Regions from separate parts of the Gordonia amicalis genome, predicted to be linked through region 2. Evidence: predicted binding sites of a transcription regulator. Region 2 holds the regulator's gene; each other region holds the start of a gene.

Region 1 (3,413 bases), 880 kb from region 2:
CCGGGGTCAGGTCGGTGATGTCGGTGAGTCCGCCCAGACCCCAATCGAGTTGGGCGTGATGCATTTCCACGTGTGCGGCGGATAGGTCGCAGTCGGGTGTGGAGCACACTTCGCCGTCGGGTCGGGCGAAGGAGGCGAGGCGTTGTTCGCGGGTGGCCAGGCGTTTGCCGCGTCCGAAGTACAGCGGGACGGCGGTGGCGTCTTTGAACACCGCCAGCCAGGGTTGGGCGTCGGCGGCCATGTCGATGAGGTCGGGGATGGGGATCAGGGTGCCGGTGGCGGTGGTGGCGAACCCGGCTTCGCGGATCAGATCGTTGAGGTCGGCTTTGACGATCACCTGCACGGGTAGTTCGCGGTGGCTCTTGCCGAGCAGGCCGTCCTCGAACACAGCCTTCAGCAAGGCGTTGAACGCGTCGTGGTTGCGCTGCGCATCGCTGCGATCATCACGTGCGGCAGCGGCTTCGACCATCTCGGGGTCGGCATTCTCGATCGACCCGTGCGGTGATTCGGGGTCGTCGGGGTTGTTCATGCCGGGTTTGGCCCAGACCGCGAGCAGCATGGTGATCCGCGCGAGGAGTTCGGGTGTGAGGTCGGCGGACATCTTGGCGGTGCCGTCGGCACGTTGCCGGTTGACCGACAGTTTGCGACGGCGTTGGCGGTCGGTGTCGTCGGCGAGTGTTCCGTCGGGGTCGAGGTGGGCCAGTAGTCGCGAACCTACGTCAGTGATCTGCTCGGGGGTGAGGTTGACGGCTTGTTCGGCCATGGTGCGTTCGGCGGCGACCTGCACATCAAGTGGGATGGCGTGCGGAATCTGATCCAACACGTCCATCACGGCGTGCACGTGAGCTGAACCGACTTGGCCATTGGCGAACGCCTCGGCCAGCGTCGGGTGCGTGGGTTCGAGGGGTTCACCAGTGGTGAGGTCGGGGTAGGTCGCGGTGGCCCGGGTCTGTTTGAGTCGTTTGCCGGGGTAGGCGATGCGGAGTCGGTGTTTCATGTAGTCGATGACGCTGCGGTAGCCGGACTTGCGTGGCAGGTCGCGCTGATCGGCTTCGACGATCTGCTGGTTGCCGGTGTAGGTGAGTCGGGCGATGGCCCGTTCGATGCGCATGCCGGCGTCATCGACTTCGGCATCGGACAGGCGGGTGAAACCGGTGTTCTGCAGCTTGTCGACGATCGTGTCGAGTTCATCGAGCAAATCGGGCATCTCGGCAGGGGCGGGCTCGTCGACGACATCAGTAGATGCGATGTCGGTCATGACGGTCACCTCCTGAATCCGTGGTTCGAATGCATGTTCGACTGTACACGCAATTACTGTGCCGTGCAGAAGAATTCGGTGCCGGATGGCGGCACTAGAAGTGTCGGAGGTGTGGTGTAAAGGGCCTCCGGTCGTCGATGGGCATCCCGGGTGTCTCGAATGCCGGTGGTTGTATCGGCGAAAGCCATTCACACCACAGTCGATTTCGCGGATACTGCTTCAATGTTGCTGCCCCAGCGAATCCTCACTCGCCGGTCCCGCGTCGGCTCATTGGCGATCGCGGTCCTTGCACTCTCGGCGCTGCTGGCCGGCACCCCGGGTGCCGCAGACGCGGCGCCGGACAACTGGCGGTACACGATGGTGGGGTTCTCCAACACCAGTGCCCGGCACATGGACGTGTACCAGTCCTCGGACGCGACCCGGTTCCAGCCGATCCGCATGTCGGCTTACCAGCCACCGTCGGGTCTGGTGCGTGACCCGAGTATCTTCCGGAGTTCGGACGGCTGGTACTACGTCACCTACACCACCGGTTCGACGTCGATCGGCTTCGCGCGCAGTCGTGACCGCGTGAACTGGACCTTCATGCACAACTACCCGGTGCCGTTGTGCTGTGCCTTCCTGCCCGGCACGGGTGACGGCACCGGGTCGTCGGCGGGCTCGCTGAGTTTCGGATCGGCGGGCTCCAGTGACGGACCGTCGTTGTCGCCGTTCACCACCAAGGCGTGGGCGCCGGAGTGGTTCGTCGAAGGTGGCCGGGTCAACGTGATCCTGTCGATGTCGACGGGTGGCGGATTCGTTCCGTATCTGATGACCGCGCTCGATCCGGGACTTCGGTTGTGGAGTCCACCGGTTCCGATCCTCGGCCTCGGGGCGGACCGTATCGACACCACTGTCGTGAAGGTCGGGGCGACGTATCACGCGTTCACCAAGAACGAGACCAAGAAGGTCATCGAACACGCGGTATCCGGGTCGCTGGTGGGGCCGTACCGATTCGTCGCTCCGGGTCCGTGGGGTCGCCTGGTCGAGGGGTCTGCCGTGGTCCAGCTGCCGAACGGCAACTGGCGGCTCTATGTCGACGCCTATCGGGACCGCCGGTACTTCTACTCCGACAGTGGCGACGGGCTGCGGACCTGGACGCCGTTGAAGGAGCTCCCCGGACTCTCCGGATCTGTTCGTCACTTCGGCGTGGTCCGAGAACCGGTCTAACCCTGCCCGAGCAGGTTCACGGCGTTCGCGCCAGGCCGGGTCGAGATGCTGGGGAACGCGAGATCCGGATGGCGCCGCGGATTACGGCCGGGATCGACGACGATGAGCGTCAGCAGTATCGCCCCTCGACGGCCGGGAGGAGCCACTCGGTGCCGGCGGAGTAGCGAGCCGGCAGCAGAAACGGCACGGCCATCGACGCGAGGACGTAAACGTGACGCCGCGCCGGAGTTGGCCGATGACGAGGTCCGCGCGTCGACCGCCCTCGGGGACGAGGATTCGGCGATCTTGAGCGACATGTCAGATCGCATGCGCCACGCGCTGTTGCGGGTCAGTGGCAGGAGTGCATGAACCGTCGTGTTCCCCGTCCACGCGACACGATCCTCGGAAACCGTTGACTGAACCGACCCTGCCGGTACTGTGTTGGATATCACATAGGCTGTGGAGGGAGCGCCATGATAACGGCCGAAATGAGAGAACTGCACCGTAGTATCACCACGCTGCGGCATCACATCGTCGGACTGAGGGCGCACTACGGCGATACCGACGCGGTTCGCCGGATGGCCAACGACCTCGACCGCCTCGAGATCGACCTGCACGACTTCGAACACAGCCCGCCCAAGCCGATCAAGGTGAAGGCCAAGGAGCAGGTCGTCTACGTTCCCGACAGCAAGTCCGACGAGGCCGCGTGGCTCGGCGCTCAAGACGAAGGGCTCGGCTTCCACTCGCGTGAGCGCACGAAGTGAGCGCCCCCGCGGCTGAGCGGGAGTCACTCGGGGTCTTCTCCCCGAGACGGGCGCGCCTGACGGCGCGAACCCTACGGACCGACCGATGGTGGTTGTCGCCGTTGCTGACGGTCGTGGGTCTCGCGGCTTTCGTCGTCTACGCGACCGTGCGGTCGTTCGTCCGGAGCGCCTACTACGTCGCGGATTATCACTATCTGACGCCGTTC
Region 2 (3,413 bases):
GCGCGTGGCGAGTTCGCTCGGGGCCGCCGGCCGGCTCGCGTTGAGCCAGAGTCCCTATGCGGATCTCGATACACTGCTGGCCGACTGCACACGCCGGGCTATCCGCGACGTCGTCGCCGGCCTCGACGCCGGGGCCGTGTCCGCCGTGCGTTCACCCGAGGCGTTCCGCACCCTGACCGAGAAGATCCGTCCACGGATCACCGAGTCGGCTCCGGAGTATTTCTCCCTCGCGGTGGAATCGCTCGGCTCGGTGGCGCCGGTACGCGCCGCGATCGACCGTCATGCGGGTTCGCTCGCCGCCGACGACGTCGCCGAACAACTCGACAACCTCGTCTTCGACGGATTCGTGGCCGCCACTCCGCGACGTCATCTGGAGAACGTGCCGCGCTACCTCGCGGCCGCCGAGGCACGGTTGACGGCACTGCCGGCTTCCGCCGCGCGCGATCAGGCCGGAGTCGCCGTGATCGACCGCGTGACCGAACGCTGGGCGCAGCGGCTGGCCCAGGTACCCGAACACCGGAAAGCGCACGTCAACGACGAGGCGCAGTGGCTCGTCGAGGAGCTGCGGGTCGGATTGTTCGCCGAACGGCTGGGCACCGCGTTCCCGGTGTCGGAGAAGCGGGTCCTACGAACTCTTGACCGACTCGGCTGAGGCGGCACGGAGGTCATCGATCTCGCGCTGGAAGTCCTCGAGGGAGTCGAAGGACCGGTAGACCGACGCGAAACGCAGGTAGGCGACCTCGTCGAGGTCCCGCAGCGGCTTCAGGATCGCGAGTCCCACCTCGTTGCTGGGGATCTCGGCCGAACCACTGGCGCGGACGGTGTCCTCGACCTGCTGGGCGAGCTGGGCGAGAGCGTCCTCGGCGACGTGCCGCCCCTGGCATGCGCGCCGGACACCTCGCATCACCTTCTCGCGACTGAACGGTTCGGTGACGCCGTTGCGTTTCACCACCGAGAGGACCGCACTCTCCACGGTCGAGAAGCGTCGCCCACACTCCACGCAGGAGCGGCGGCGCCGGATGGCCTGCCCCTCATCAGCGACACGCGAGTCGATGACCTTGGTGTCGTCGTTCTTGCAGAAGGGGCAGCGCATCGTATCCTCACGCAGGTCACGGGACGCTCTGATGCAGCCGCGCCGCATGCCGGGCCGGTGCTCGGCTGGTCCCTGTGTCATCGAGGATACCGCCCGGCCTCAGTGGTACCGGGGGGTGAGGAGCGGCTGGCCGACGCGCAGCCCGCTCGACGCGAGGTCATTCAGCTGGATGATCTCGTCGACGACGGCCTCACGCGGCATCTCGGGGGCGACCCGCGAGGCGATCGTGCTCAGCGAGTCACCCGACCGAACGTGCACGACCTCGGTGCCGACCGCGGCAGGCGTGACCGACGCGGCGTAGTTCTGGCCGACGACCGCGATGACCCACACGGCCAGGGCGAGCGCGACGCCGGCGAGGACAGCGGTCGCCGTGCGGCGACGCCGGCGGATGACGGCCGCGGGAACCGTTTCGGCGGGAGGCGACGCCGGGACCACCGGTCCACGACCACGCATACCCACCGGCGACGCGCACTGGGTGGAGGCGACGCGGCGGACCCGGACCACCGATTCCGGCACCGGACGGTTGTCGACGGGCCGCCGGGCGTCTCCCCGACGTGTCGGGCGCGGACGCTCCAGGACGTCGCCGCGGACGGGACCGCCGTGCCGGGCGGGGTCGAGGTGGACGGGGTCGAGGTGGACGGGGTCGATGAGAGTGGCGGTGCGCATGGTGCCCTCCGTGTATCCGGTCGAACGGTGTTCGTGAGTGGGACCGCGTCGTCCCGATCGAACTGTTCGAATGTCGATCATCTGTTCGATGAACTGATGTTCGATTTGTAGCACGGCACTCCGACAATTGTCTCGCGACACGTCGAACAAATGTTTGATTCGGTCGGCGTTCTCGGCTAGGCTCGTCGACAGACAAGCGATCTACCAGCACGTTCGGAATCGAGAGGAACCCGATCATGAGCGATGACGGCGGTAAGCGCACCGGAGCGCGGGGCGCCGACGAGCCCGTCACCCCGGCGGACATGGCGGCGGCCGAGGCGTCGCTGACGCCGCGGCAGCGCGGAGTTCTCGAGGTGATCCGCAAATCCGTGCGAGAACGCGGTTACCCGCCGAGTATCCGCGAGATCGGTGACGAGGTGGGTCTCACCTCGACCTCCTCGGTCGCCCATCAGCTGCGGACCCTCGAACGCAAGGGCCTTCTCAAACGTGATGCCAACCGTCCGCGGGCGGTGAACATCGCGCCGAGCGAACCCCCGACGCCGACGTCGCCGACCGGCGGAGCACTACCCGAGCCCACTTTCGTACCGGTGCTCGGCCGGATCGCCGCAGGCGGGCCGATCCTCGCCGAGGAAGCCGTCGAGGACGTGTTCCCACTCCCCCGGGAGCTCGTCGGCGAGGGATCGCTGTTCCTGCTGAAGGTCGTCGGCGAGTCGATGATCGACGCCGCGATCTGCGACGGGGACTGGGTCGTCGTCCGCCAGCAGAACGTGGCCGACAACGGCGACATCGTGGCCGCGATGATCGACGGCGAGGCCACGGTCAAGACCTTCAAACGCCAGAAGGGTCATGTCTGGCTGATGCCGCACAACGAGTTGTTCGACCCGATCCCGGGCGACGAGGCCGTCATCCTCGGCAAGGTCGTCACCGTGATGCGGCGAGTCTGACCTCGTCGCTGTCAGTGTCGGCGCCACTGTCGAGTACCGCGGCGGCCGCCGCGCGAGCCGTAGCCGGATCGGTGGCGGCCAGCGCGGCGGCCGCCGCGTTTTCGCAGGTTGCCAGGGTGACCGCGCCGAGTTGGGCGCCGACCGCGGGCGCCGCGACGGGAGCGCTCGACAACGAGGTGACCCCGAGTCCGACCAGCACGCAGGCGAGATGCGGATCGGCCGCGGCCTCTCCGCAGACGCCCACCGGTTTCCCCTGATCACGTCCGGCCCGGGCGACCGTTGCGACGAGATGCAGCACGGCCGGCTGCCACGGATCGGTCAGCGATGCGAGCTCGGCGGACATTCGGTCAGCGGCCATCGTGTACTGCGTGAGGTCATTGGTGCCGATCGAGACGAAGTCCACCTCGGCCAGGATCGCCGGGGCCAGGATCGCCGCGGCGGGGACCTCGATCATCACACCGGCGACGAGTCCACGCTCGCGCACCTGCGCGGCGAATGCCGCAGCCTCGGCGGGTGAGGCGATCATCGGGGCCATGACCCACGGCTGCGCGTCGGCCTCCTGCGCCGCCCGGGCGATCGCGTCGAGCTGGCGCGCGCGGATCTCGGGGTGCGCCAAGGCGATTCGGTCGCCGCGCACACCGAGTGCCGGGTTGGCCTCGTCGGGATGGGTCACGAAGCGCAGCGGCTTGTCCGAGCCGGCGTCGAGGGTG
Region 3 (3,413 bases), 1.9 Mb from region 2:
CCCCGGTCTGACCGAGGTGTTCCGGCAGGGCGAGGCCGTCGTCTACCGCGTCAACGACCTGGTGTACCCGCCTGCGCCGGTGGAGGGTGTGCCGGCTGTGGGCGTCCCGCCGGCCGAGGCGCCGCCCGTCGGCTGACCCGGGACGAGGTCGTATGTGGTCCGGCGTCCTCGGCTTTGGTGCGAGGCCTGCTCGTCGCGCCGCCCTTCGCGAGCATCGGGCTTTCTGCTTCAGACCGGTATGACGTTGTGCCCGGATTCCGGGCACAACGTCATACCGATGCCATCTCAGGCGCGCGGGTATGCGGCGGCGAGCATTATCGAGGCGAGGGTGGCTTCGGCGTCGGAGGCGTTGCGTAGGTCGATGATCTGGCGCAGCTGAAGGCGCGACTGATCGCCGGACGCCTCGTCGGGCCCGTGGATCTCGGTGCGCACCTGTTCAAGGTGCTCGGCGAACCGTCGGGGTATGTCGGGTCGCCGGTTCACACGTTCGGGGTTGGGTGGTGCGCCGGGTTCGGCGTTGAGTTGCCAGGTGCAACGGCCTTCGTCGGGTCCTTCCCGCACCATGCGGGTGGTGTATTGGCCGGGCTGGTCGCCGACCATGCGGTTGTGTTTCGGGCATGCGGGTGCGAGGTCGGTGATGTCGGTGAGGCCACCGAGACCCCAGTCGAGTTGCGCGTGGTGCATTTCCACGTGTGCGGCGGATAGGTCGCAGTCGGGTGTGGAGCAGACCTCGCCGTCGGGTCGGGCGAAGGACACGAGTCGTTGTTCGCGGGTGGCCAGGCGTTTGCCGCGTCCGAAGTAGAGCGGGACGGCGGTGGCGTCTTTGAACACGGCCAGCCAGGGTTGGGCGTCGGCGGCCATGTCGATGAGGTCGGGGATGGGGATCAGCGTGCCGGTGGCGGTGGTGGCGAACCCGGCTTCGCGGATCAGATCGTTGAGGTCGGCTTTGACGATCACCTGTATCGGCAACCCGCGGTGACTCTTGCCGAGCAGGCCGTCCTCGAACACAGCCTTCAGCAAGGCGTCGAACGCGTCGTGGTTGCGCTGCGCATCGCTGCGATCATCACGTGCGGCAGCGGCTTCGACCATCTCGGGGTCGGCATTCTCGATCGACCCGTGCGGTGATTCGGGGTCGTCGGGGTTGTTCATGCCGGGTTTGGCCCAGACCGCGAGCAGCATGGTGATCCGCGCGAGGAGTTCGGGTGTGAGGTCGGCGGACATCTTGGCGGTGCCGTCGGCGCGTTGCCGGTTGACCGACAGTTTGCGACGGCGTTTGCGGTCGGTGTCGTCGGCGAGTGTTCCGTCGGGGTCGAGGTGGGCCAACAGGCGGGCGCCGAGGGCGGTGATGTCGGCGGGGGTGTGGTCGACGGCGATTTCGGCCATCTGTCGTTCGGCGGCGAGTTTCACGTCGTGGTCGACGGCGTGCGGGATCTGGTCGAGCACGTCGAGTACCGCCCGGATGTGGGAGGTGTTGATCTTGCCGTCGGCCAATGCCTCTGCCAGAGCGGGGCGTTCGGGTTCGAGTGGTTCGCCGGTCGGGCTGAGGTGGGTGGCGGTCGCGTGGCGTTGTTTGGTGCGGCGCATGGGGTCGGCCATGCGCAGGCGGTGGGTCATGAACTGGGTGATGCTGCGGTGCCCGGTTTTGTGGGGCAGGTCGCGGTCGGCGATCTCGACGATCTGCCGGTCGCCGGCGAAAGTGAGTCGGGCGATGGCGCGTTCGGTGTCGGCGGCGACGTCGACGAGCTCGGCATCGGAGCATTGTGTCAGGTCGACGGTCTGCAGTTCGGTGGTGATCCGGTGTAGTTCTTGCACGAGTTCGGAGGCGCGGGTCGACGGCACGACGTCGGAGTTCGAGATCTCGATCAAGACGGTCACCCCCCCCCGATGCCGTTGTTACGAATGTATGTTCGAGCGTACGCCTGAATATCAAGGCGTGCAACGATTGTCGATGGAGTTCGTGTGCAAATCTTCTGTCGGTATGCACTGATATAGTGCTGACCCACGTCGGTCCGATGGACCACATCCCTCGGAGATCAGGGCCCGAGGCTGGCAACGGGGTTAGCGTCGAGTCATGCAGCCGTGGATGTGTGTCTTCTGCGCGAACGAGTACGCGCCCGACGCGGACCTTCCCGAGGTCTGTCCGATCTGCGACGACGACCGGCAGTGGATTCCGACAAGCGGACAACAGTGGACCCGACTCGACGAGGACGCCGACAATGCGCTCGACGTCGCCGAGGTCGAGCCGGGCCTCACCCGACTTTCGCTGAGGCCGTCGGTCGGCATCGGCCAGCAGGGATTCCTGGTGGCCACTTCGCAGGGAAACATCCTCTGGGAACCACCGGGTTTCGTCGGTCCCTCTCTCGTCGACCGGCTGGTGGAATGCGGCGGCGTCGCAGCCATCACGGCCAGTCATCCGCACCTCTACGGCGCCAGTGTGTCTCTCAGTCACCGGTTCGGTGGGGTGCCGGTCTACTACAACGATCTCGATCGTCGATGGCTGACCCGGCCGGATCCTGTCGTCGAGTTCTGGTCCGGCGACGCCGAGATCCTCAACGGGGTGCGAATCATCCAGTGCGGCGGGCATTTTCCGGGTAGCGCGGTCCTGCACCTGCCGGGTGCCGCCGACGGTCGGGGAGCGTTGCTGACCGGCGACACGATCAAAGGCGTCATGCAGCCGGGGATGGTGACCTTCATGCGCAGCTACCCGAACATGATCCCGTTGTCGCCCAGACTCGTTCGTCAGATCGCCGACCGGGTCACGGCACTACCCTTCGATCGACTGTACGACGCGTTCGGCGTCGTCGTCGACGAGAACGCACGCGAGGTCGTCGAGACGTCGGCCCGCCGCTACATCGGGTGGGCCACCGACGAGACCGTCGATCCCGACGATCCGTACGCCGATCGGTGACGGCTCAGGCGTCCGGATAGCCCGTCGGGTTTCCCGACTGCCAGCGCCAGGTGTCGGCGCACATGTCGTCGATCGTCTTGGTGGCGTGCCAGTTCAGGTCGGCGTTCGCGCGGGTGGGATCGGCGTACGACGCGGCGATGTCACCGGGCCGGCGCGGTGCGATCTCGTACGGAATCGGCTTGCCGCTCGCCTTTTCGAAAGCGTGCACGACTTCGAGGACCGAAACGCCTTGTCCGGTTCCGAGGTTCCACGTCGACATGCCGGTATGACCAGTGCTGATGCGGTCCAGTGCGGCGACGTGCCCGGCCGCGAGGTCGTCGACGTGGATGTAGTCGCGAACGCCGGTGCCGTCCGGGGTGTCGTAGTCGTCGCCGAAGACCGACAACTTCTCGCGCCGGCCGACGGCGACCTGCGCGACGAATGGCATCAGATTGTTCGGGATGCCCGACGGGTCCTCACCGATCTGACCGCTCGGGTGCGCACCCACCGGGTTGAAGTAGCGCAG
Region 4 (3,413 bases), 1.2 Mb from region 2:
CGGTGTCGCCGGTGATGCCGTGCAGTCGCTCCATGCCGGCGTAGAAGCGTTGGCGCAGGCGTTCCATCTTCTCCGGCGACCGTTTGGAGCCCATCGCCCGACGCAGCTGGTCGGCCTCGGAGGCGTCGAAGCCCGCGACGTCGACGGCCAGCTGCATCAGCTGCTCCTGGAACAGCGGCACGCCCAGAGTCCGCTCGAGGGCCTTGAACATCGACGGATGTTCGACGGTGACCGGTTCCTGCCCGTTGCGTCGTTTGATGAAGGGATGCACCGAGCCGCCCTGGATGGGACCGGGACGGATCAGCGCCACCTCGACGACCAGGTCGTAGAAACACCGCGGTTTCAGCCGCGGCAGGGTCGCCATCTGCGCGCGCGACTCCACCTGGAACACGCCCACCGAATCGGCACGGCAGAGCATCTCGTAGACCGCGGGTTCGGCGAGATCGAGCGTGGCGAGGTCGACCTCGATGCCCTTGTGCTCGGCGACCAGGTCGATCGCATAGTGCAGCGCCGAGAGCATGCCGAGACCGAGCAGGTCGAACTTGACCAGCCCGATGGCCGCGCAGTCGTCCTTGTCCCACTGCAGCACGCTGCGGTTCTCCATCCGCGCCCACTCCGTGGGGCAGACGTCGGCGATGGGCCGGTCGCAGATCACCATGCCACCGGAGTGGATGCCCAGATGCCGTGGCATACCGAGGATCTCACCGGCCAGATCGGTCACGTCCGATGGTGCGGTGTCCGGGGACTTCGCCCAGGCGTCCTGCTGACCGGGCGCATACCCCAGGGCCCGCGCCATGTCCCGGATGGCCGAGCGACCGCGATAGGTGATGACATTGGCGACCTGCGCGCTGCGATCCCGGCCGTACCGGCGGTAGACGTACTGGATGGCCTCCTCACGACGGTCGGACTCGATGTCCACGTCGATGTCGGGCGGCCCGTCGCGTTCGGGGGCCAGGAACCGCTCGAACAGCAGCTTGTTGGCGACCGGGTCGACGTTGGTGATCCCCAGGGCGTAACAGACGGCCGAGTTGGCCGCGCTCCCCCGGCCCTGACACAGGATGTCGTTGGCCTTGCAGAAGTCGACGATGTCGGCGACGACCAGGAAATAGCCGGGGAACGTGAGGGTCTCGATGATGGCGAGCTCGTGCTCGATCTGCCGGTAGGCCTGCGGATGTTCGGTGGGCGTGCCGTAGCGGCGCCGGGCGCGGGTCATGGTGAGTTCACGCAACCAACTGGCCTCGGTGTAACCCTCCGGCACGTCGAACGGCGGCAATTCCGGCGCGATCAGGCCCAGTTGGAAGGCGCAATCGGCGGCGAGGCCGGCCGCGTTGTCGATCGCGTCGAGGTGCGCGGGCATCAGCCGTGCCATCTCGTCGCCGCTGCGCAGATGCGCGCCGGCCACGCCCGGCATCCAGCCCGCGATGGTCTCGATGTCGGTGCGGGCCCGAACCGCCGCCATCGCCATCGCCAGCCGGCGGCGTCGGGGCGCGGCGAAGTGCGCACCGGTGGTGGCCACCGTCGGCACCCCGGCGCGCGCGGCGAGACCTTCGAGCACCGCGTTGCGTTCGTCGTCGTCGGGCATGGCCTGGGCGGTGAGCTCCAGGACGACGTTGCCGTGGCCGTAGGTCTCGATCATCTCCCGCAGCGCGATCTCCGCGGCCGGGACGCCGCCGCGGTCCAGCGCGCGTCGGACCGCGCCCTTCCGGCAGCCGGTGAGGATCAGCCAATGCCCGTCCCCGGCACCGGCCAGGGCGTCGCGGTCGTAGCGCAGCAAGCCCTTCTCGCCCGCGACCATGTGCGCCTCGGCAATCGTCCGCGACAGCCGGCGGTAACCCTCGCCGTCACGGGCGAGGACCAGCAGGTGTTCTCCCGGGGGATCGTTGTGTCCGGTTCGTGCGATGTCGGGCTCCAGCGACAGCTCCGCACCGAAGACCGTCGGCATCCCGAATTCGCGGGCGGCCTCGGCGAACCGGACGATCCCGTAGAAGCCGTCGTGGTCGGTGACGGCCAGCGCCGCCAGACCGAGCCGCTGCGCCTCCTCGACCAGTTCCTCCGGCATCGACGCACCGTCGAGAAAGCTGTAGGAGCTGTGGGCGTGGAGTTCGGCGTATGCCACCGACGACGATCCCCGCGTGATGTCATCCGCCTGGTACGCACCACGTTTGCGCGACCAGGCGGGGCTGTCGCCGCCGTCGCCCGGGAACATCGCGTGGTCGCTGTCATCGGGACCGAAGGCGGTACCCGGACGTCCGCCGTCGGGTGCCCGACCGGAGAGCACCCGCTCCATCTCCGACCACGTCGGTGGTCCCTGATCCCAGCCCACCCGAACAGTCTATCGAACACGAGTTCGAATTGACATCCGGATTCCCCGCCGATCCCCGTAGGCCGTTGCGTCCGGCTCGAGTTAGTGCAACTCTGAGTACCAGACAGATTCCATCTCCCATCGGGGGACGGGACATCCAGCGGGTGGCATGCCCGCTCACATGACGGGATCCCTACATGACTAGCTACTTCATCACCGGAGGCAGCGGGTTCATCGGCCGGCGCGTCATCGATCGTCTTCTGACCGTCGACCCCGACGCGACCATCCACGCACTGGTGCGCGAATCCTCTCGATCCACGTTCACCGCCCTGCTCGACGACCTCGGTGCCGCCGATCGAGTGACCCCGGTCGTCGGCGATCTGACCAGCCCGGGCCTCGGCCTCGACGCGAACGACCTGCCGGATTTCGACCACGTGGTCCATCTCGCCGCGATCTACGACATGGCCGCCGGCGCCGAGTCGCAACGGGCCGCCAACGTCCTCGGCACCTCACGCGTCGCCGACTTCGCCATCGCCCACGACGCCCTGTTGCATCACGTCTCCTCGATCGCGGTGGCCGGCGACCATCGCGGCCGCTTCGACGAAACCGATTTCGAAGTCGGGCAAGGCTTTCCGACTGCGTATCACCGGACCAAGTTCGAGGCCGAACGAGTCGTGCGCGAACGCGAGGGCCTGCGGTGGCGCGTGTACCGGCCCTCGATCGTCGTCGGCGACTCACAGACCGGCGAGATGGACAAGATCGACGGCCCCTACTACTTCTTCGGTCACCTCGCGGCGCTCGGACGTCTCCCGTCGAAGCTGCGGTTGCCGATGCCCGACCTCGGCACGCTCAACATGGTGCCCGTCGACTTCGTCGCCGCAGCCATGGTGGCGCTCATCGCCGTGGAACCGCAGCGCAGCGGACTCGTGTTCCACCTCGGGGACCGGCGTTCGCTCACCATCACCGAGATGTACAACGCGCTCGCCCCGTCCTTCGGTGCACCCCGGGGATTCGACGCCGTCCCCCACGCCATGGTCGAGCCGGTACTGGCGCTGTCCGCGATGGGACCGGCCCGCGTCGGCCGCAATCTCCTCGCCACCCAACAGGGCAT

Evidence for each region. The regulator LexA, encoded in region 2, represses DNA repair genes until DNA is damaged. The targets are predictions, from matches to a motif close to CGAACANNTGTTCG.
Region 1: a site for LexA is predicted at 1,285-1,298, ahead of IHQ52_RS12925 (DUF222 domain-containing protein). Genes of this name have one in related genera too.
Region 3: a site for LexA is predicted at 1,897-1,910, ahead of IHQ52_RS01990 (DUF222 domain-containing protein). Genes of this name have one in related genera too.
Region 4: a site for LexA is predicted at 2,337-2,350, ahead of IHQ52_RS11415 (error-prone DNA polymerase). Genes of this name have one in related genera too.

Annotation. Positions count from the first base shown of each region.
Region 1 is NZ_CP091855.1:2,804,051-2,807,463, forward strand. Features, by position in the region: gene IHQ52_RS12925 (DUF222 domain-containing protein) at 1-1,258, opposite strand, end outside; gene IHQ52_RS12930 (glycoside hydrolase family 43 protein) at 1,481-2,464, shown strand; gene IHQ52_RS12935 (hypothetical protein) at 2,917-3,207, shown strand; gene IHQ52_RS12940 (hypothetical protein) at 3,204-3,413, shown strand, end outside.
Region 2 is NZ_CP091855.1:3,686,115-3,689,527, forward strand. Features, by position in the region: gene hrpA (ATP-dependent RNA helicase HrpA) at 1-652, shown strand, start outside; gene nrdR (transcriptional regulator NrdR) at 626-1,093, opposite strand; gene IHQ52_RS16830 (LysM peptidoglycan-binding domain-containing protein) at 1,193-1,759, opposite strand; gene lexA (transcriptional repressor LexA) at 1,996-2,703, shown strand; gene IHQ52_RS16840 (phosphoenolpyruvate--protein phosphotransferase) at 2,681-3,413, opposite strand, start outside.
Region 3 is NZ_CP091855.1:433,211-436,623, reverse strand. Features, by position in the region: gene IHQ52_RS01995 (DUF6541 family protein) at 1-136, shown strand, start outside; gene IHQ52_RS01990 (DUF222 domain-containing protein) at 286-1,839, opposite strand; gene IHQ52_RS01985 (MBL fold metallo-hydrolase) at 2,072-2,908, shown strand; gene galE (UDP-glucose 4-epimerase GalE) at 2,913-3,413, opposite strand, start outside.
Region 4 is NZ_CP091855.1:2,460,566-2,463,978, reverse strand. Features, by position in the region: gene IHQ52_RS11415 (error-prone DNA polymerase) at 1-2,323, opposite strand, end outside; gene IHQ52_RS11410 (SDR family oxidoreductase) at 2,500-3,413, shown strand, end outside.